Regions from separate parts of the Pseudoalteromonas sp. APC 3694 genome, predicted to be linked through region 2. Evidence: predicted binding sites of a transcription regulator. Region 2 holds the regulator's gene; the other holds the start of a gene.
The links. Region 2 encodes MetJ, which represses methionine synthesis genes. Its sites were predicted from a motif close to TAGACGTCTAGACGTCTA; they were not measured.
Positions count from the first base shown of each region.

Region 1: the regulator MetJ is predicted to act here: its motif matches at 1,258-1,275, upstream of metA (homoserine O-succinyltransferase).

Region 1 covers NZ_JASDDE010000002.1:11,931-15,135, reverse strand. Annotated here, with positions in the region: gene QMA00_RS01085 (homocysteine S-methyltransferase family protein) at 1-244, opposite strand, end outside; gene metA (homoserine O-succinyltransferase) at 234-1,181, opposite strand; gene ettA (energy-dependent translational throttle protein EttA) at 1,406-3,079, shown strand.
Region 2 covers NZ_JASDDE010000030.1:23,385-26,589, forward strand. Annotated here, with positions in the region: gene metL (bifunctional aspartate kinase/homoserine dehydrogenase II) at 1-122, opposite strand, end outside; gene metB (cystathionine gamma-synthase) at 172-1,419, opposite strand; gene metJ (met regulon transcriptional regulator MetJ) at 1,618-1,938, shown strand; gene QMA00_RS11505 (malic enzyme-like NAD(P)-binding protein) at 2,007-3,205, opposite strand, start outside.

The sequences.
Region 1 (3,205 bases), on a different contig from region 2:
CGGCTCCGGCGGCTAAAAAGCTGCGGTGTATATCAGTAATAATTTCAGGCTTGGTTAGGCTTAATAAATCGTTGTTGCCTTTAATAAGCACGTGCCAATCTTTAAAACGTTCACCACGGTAGTCTTGCTCTTCAAGCTTATGCGCTTGGATCATGGTTCCCATTGCACCATCTAAAATTAAAATGCGCTGTTTGAGCGCAGCGCTCAGCTCTTGATGCTTATTGTTTTGAGGATTATTCGGCATAGTTGTTAGTCCTTACGTCTTGGCTAACTAAGTTAATATCATAGGGTGTGGTTTGGTAAACGTAATAATTTAACCAGTTTGAAAACAGTAAAAACGCGTGACTTTGCCATGTTTTAGACGGTTGCTTGCTGGTATCGTCATCAGGAAAATAGTTTTCGGGCTTTGGCGCATCAGGGCTTTTTTGTAAATCGCGCTCATATTCGGCTTTTAAACTGTCGGCATCGTATTCTGGGTGGCCGGTAATAAACACTTGGCTGCCCGATTTATTTTTAAGTAAATAAGCCCCGACTCGTTCAGAGCCCGCTAATACCACCAGCTCTTCACAAGCGTTTATTTTATCTATATCTATGTGGCCATAACGTGAGTGCGGCACTAAAAAGGTATCGTCAAAGCCGCGGGTAAGTGCACCATGGGCAAAGTAGCATTGATGGGTAAACACCCCGCAGAGTTTGTTGTCTTTTAAATCGCGCTTTAAATTATAACGGTGATATAAAGCCGCGTGGGCAGCCCAGCACGAAAACAAGGTAGAGGTTACATGCTGCTCGGCCCAATCAATAATCACTTTGAATTCTTCCCAATACGCCACTTCTTCATACTCTAAATGTGCCAAAGGCGCACCGGTAATTAATAGTGCATCGTAATTATTGTTTTTCACTTCTGAAAAGTAACGATAAAAGGTATCTAAGTGTTGCTCTGAGTTGCTACTGCTACGATGTGTGTCAAGGCGCAGTAGCTCTACATTTACTTGCAGCGGAGAATTAGCCAACAAGCGAATAAACTGTACTTCGGTTTCTACTTTATTAGGCATAAGATTAAGAATAGCCAAACGCATAGGGCGTATTTCTTGCGTTTTTGCACGTGTTTTTGGCATTACAAACACGTTTTCATGACGTAAACGTGCAATAGCTGGCAATTCGTCTTCTACTGTAATTGGCATTCTTAAAGCTCCTGCTCATAAAAACCGAGAATTAATACGCTCTCATTATGAACAGAATGTGAAAAATATCAACCTCTAGATGTATAGATGTCTAAATGAAATTTATTCACTCGGTTTGTACAAATTGAATATGTACTTTAAAACAGCCCCATTCGTTGACTGTTTCACCTGTGAGCCACTACAATACAGCATTGAAATTTTTATTATTATTGAAGGCTTCTTCTATGGTTTTACCTGATAAGTTTATATTCTCGATGAGTCGAGTATCTAAGGTTGTGCCACCAAAACGCACTATCTTAAAAGATATTTCGTTGCATTTTTTCCCTGGTGCAAAAATTGGTGTGCTAGGTCTAAATGGTTCTGGTAAATCATCATTACTACGCATTATGGCAGGTGTTGATGAAGATTTTGAAGGTGAAGCTCGCCCTCAACCAGGCACTAAAATTGGTTACTTGCCGCAAGAGCCTGTTTTGGACGAAAGCAAAACAGTTCGTGAAATTGTTGAAGAAGCTGTAGGTGAAGTAAAACATGCCCTTAACCGCCTTGACGAAGTGTATAACGAATACGCAATGGAAGGCGCTGACTTTGACGCACTGGCTAAAGAACAAGGTGAATTAGAAGCGATTATTCAAGCGCATGATGGTCATAATATCGATAACGTATTAGAGCGTGCTGCCGATGCACTTCGTTTACCTGAGTGGGATGCTAAAATTGAGCACCTATCGGGTGGTGAACGCCGTCGTGTTGCTATTTGTCGTTTGTTACTTGAAAAACCAGATATGCTTATTCTCGATGAGCCAACTAACCACTTAGATGCTGAGTCGGTTGCCTGGTTAGAGCGCTTCTTACATGACTACGAAGGCACCGTTGTGGCAGTAACGCATGACCGTTACTTCCTTGATAATGTTGCTGGCTGGATCTTAGAGCTTGACCGTGGTGAAGGTATTCCGTGGGAAGGTAACTACTCGTCTTGGCTTGAGCAAAAAGATGCCCGCTTACAGCAAGAGCAAAAATCTGAAAAAGCACGTCAAAAATCAATTGCACAAGAACTTGAATGGGTTCGTTCAAACCCTAAAGGTCGTCAAGCTAAATCAAAAGCGCGTATGGCACAGTTTAGCGAGCTACAACAGTCTGATTACCAAAAACGTAACGAAACCAACGAATTGTTTATTCCACCTGGCCCACGTTTAGGTGACCAAGTATTAGAAGTAAACAACTTACGTAAAAGCTTTGGCGACCGTGTTTTAATTGATGATTTAAGCTTTAGCATGCCTAAAGGCGCTATTGTGGGTATTATTGGTGCCAATGGTGCAGGTAAATCAACGCTATTTAAAATGTTAAGCGGTGAAGAACAGCCAGATAGCGGTAATATCAGCATTGGTGAAACAGTAGAACTGGCAACTGTTGATCAGTTCCGTGGCAACATGGACGAAAGCAAAACGGTATTCCAAGAAATCTCTGACGGCCAAGATGTACTAAAAATTGGTAACTTTGAGTTCCCAAGCCGTGCTTACGTTAGCCGTTTTAACTTTAAAGGTAACGATCAGCAAAAGTTTGTTAAAGACTTATCTGGCGGTGAGCGTAACCGTTTACACCTAGCTAAGCTGTTAAAAGCAGGCGGCAACGTGGTACTTCTAGATGAGCCAACCAATGACTTGGACGTTGAAACATTACGTGCTCTTGAGAATGCTATTTTAGAATTCCCAGGTTGTGTCATGTGTATCTCGCATGACCGTTGGTTCCTTGACCGTATTGCTACACACATTTTAGATTACCGCGACGAAGGCCAAATTAACTTCTTTGATGGTAACTATACTGAATACGAAGAGTGGCTTAAAAAGACTCTTGGTGCAGAAGCTGCACAGCCTAAGCGCATAAAGTATAAAAAAATTGGCTAACAGCCACAGTGAATAAGTTAAAAGCCCTGCATTTTATGCGGGGCTTTTTTATGCGAGCTATTTTTATCTTTGAGCAAATTGGCGTGTTGAGCATTACCAGCTATGCTTATTATAAATAACAACTTT
Region 2 (3,205 bases):
GCAGCCGATACCACCACACAATCCCCAGCTTGAGCATGAGTTAAAATAATATTTGCGACACTTTTAAAGCGATCCGCTGAGCTTAAACTCGAACCACCAAATTTATGAACCTGATTTACCATATTAATACCGACTCGCATTTATGTTTTGTATTTTGAAGATTGGTATGCACTACCATAACGCCGGATGCGCCGCGTTTAACTTTGCTGAACCAAATGATTCACTAGCACCACTTTTTGCCGATAGGCCGAGATTGGCTTGCCCTAGGCGCACCAAATTAAATACCCTGTCTAAGTCAGCGAGTAAATCATTTACATCTTCAATACCCACCGAGATACGAATAAGCGTGTCGCCTACTCCGGCTTCTGCACGCGCGGTTGCGTCCATACCGGCGTGGGTCATAGTCGCAGGGTGACAAATCAAACTTTCTACTCCACCTAATGATTCCGCTAAGCTAAATTCATTTAAACGCGTTAAAAACGCTGCAGCATCGTTTATATCGCCTTTTATATCAAAGCTAACCATAGCACCAAAGCCAAGCTGCTGCGCCTTAGCTAGCGCATGTTGAGGGTGTGATTCAAGACCTGGGTAGTAAACTTGGGCAACAAACTGGGAGCGTTCTAAATACTGTGCAATGGCGAGTGCATTTTCTTGGTGTTGCCTTAAACGCACGTTTAAAGTACGTAAGCCTCTGAGCGTTAAATAGCTATCAAATGGCGCGCCGGTGATGCCAATGTTATTTGCCCACCACGCTAACTCTTCACCTAACTCAGCAGTCGCTGCGATAACCGCGCCACCAACAACGTCTGAATGGCCATTGATATATTTTGTGGTTGAGTGCACCACAATATCAGCGCCAAACTTAATCGGGTTTTGTAATGCTGGCGATAAAAATGTGTTGTCGGCGGCAACCAGTGCACCACACTGTTTAGCTGTATCAGTTACCGCTTTAATATCTGTTAAGCGTAAAATAGGATTGCTAGGTGTTTCAATCCAAATCAGCTTAGGTTTAATAGCAAGGATGCGTGTCAGACTGTCGCTTTTGGTAAAATCGACCACTTCTAGTTTTAATAAGCCGCGCTTTTCTAGCGAAGTAAATAAGCGATAGCTGCCCCCATAACAGTCATGAGGGATCACTAACGTATCGTCACTATTAAGTAATTGTGTTGTTAGGTGAACGGCTGCCATGCCTGTTGCGGTAATAATGCCTTTAGCGCCACCTTCAAGCTCCGTGAGCGCCTCAGCCAAAATGTCACGATTAGGGTTACCACTGCGGCCATAATCATATTGGCGCTTTGTATCAAAGTCAGCAAATGAGTAAGTTGTTGATAAATAAAGCGGTGGAACAACCGCACCATGCTGTTTGTCGGCTTCTATTCCACTACGAACAGCAATTGTTGCCTTATTTTTTTCACTCATTTTCGCTACCTTTACTAATTTGGATGTTTAGACGTCTAAAAGGTAGCGCATGCAATTTAAGATGTCAAAACATTTAAATGTCTAGATAGCTAAATAACTAGTATTTGACTATCTTTTTTAAACCGATAGAATTTCACGCATATTTACACGCTTTGATGCTGTGTGAGCAATTTATAATCTGAGGCAACGATACATCTTATGGCTAAATGGAATGGTGAATATATTCACCCATACGCAGAACACGGGAAAAAATCCGAACAAGTAAAGAAGATCACCGTTTCGATCCCGCTAAATGTATTAAAAGTATTAACTGATGAACGTACTCGTCGTCAAATAAACAACTTACGTCATGCAACAAATAGCGAGCTTTTATGCGAAGCGTTTTTGCATGCGTTTACCGGGCAACCGCTGCCTAATGATGATGATTTGCGTAAAGATAACGCAGAAAAAGTACCTGAAGAAGTGAAGAAAATAATGCAAGAAATGGGACTAGAAGTGCCTATTTTAAATGAAGACTAGAAGGGTCTTTATACAAAAAAACCTCAGCAAATGCTGAGGTTTTTTTTGCGCTAATTTACACTTAACAATTACGCCATGTAGTTTTCTGGCATATCAATTAGTGCCACACCTGAATCAACCGCCGCCTGCGCAACCGCTTTAGCTATACGTGGTAACAAACGTGGATCCATTGGTTTTGGTATAATATATTTAGCACCAAACTCTAATTTGTCGATGCCTGCGGCAGTAAGCACTTCAGCCGGTACGGGCTCTTTAGCAATACTGCGGATTGCTTCTACAGCAGCAATTTTCATCTCGTCGTTTATTTCACTGGCACGTACATCTAACGCACCACGGAAAATAAACGGAAAACACAATACGTTATTAACTTGATTCGGATAATCAGAGCGACCTGTAGCCATAATTAAATCGTTACGTGCAGCGTGTGCTAATTGCGGATCGATTTCAGGATCGGGGTTTGAACAAGCAAATACCACGGGTCTATCAGCCATTAATTTTAAATCTTCAGGGGCTAATAAATTAGGGCCCGATACACCCACAAACACATCGGCATCTTCAATTACATCTTGTAAAGTACGTTTATCGGTATTGTTTGCAAATAATTGCTTATATTCATTCAAGTCATCACGACGCGTATGAATAACTCCTTTGCGATCTAACATATAAATATGTTCACGCAACGCGCCACATTTAATTAAAAGCTCCATACAGGCAACAGCTGCAGCGCCGGCACCTAAACATACAATAATTGCATCTTCAATTGCTTTGCCCTGTACTTCCAGCGCGTTTAGCATACCCGCAGCCGTTACAATAGCCGTACCATGCTGATCATCATGAAAAACAGGAATGCTACAACGCTCTATAAGCGCTTTTTCTATTTCAAAACACTCGGGCGCTTTAATATCTTCTAAATTAATTCCACCAAAGGTGTCGGCAATATTAGCCACCGTGTTAATAAAGTCTTCGGTAGTACGGTGCTTAACTTCAATATCTATAGAGTCTAACCCTGCAAAACGCTTAAATAGTAGCGCTTTACCTTCCATAACGGGTTTTGAAGCCAGTGGACCTAAATTACCTAAGCCTAAAATTGCAGTGCCGTTAGTAATAACCGCAACCATATTTCCTTTACCAGTATATTTGTAGGCATTTGCTGGATCAGCGGCAATTTCACGAACAGGTTCTGCGACACCGGGGCTGTATGCGAGCGCGAGGTCTTTAACCGTCTCAGCGGGCTTGGTCAGCTCAATACTGATTTTACCTGGAACGG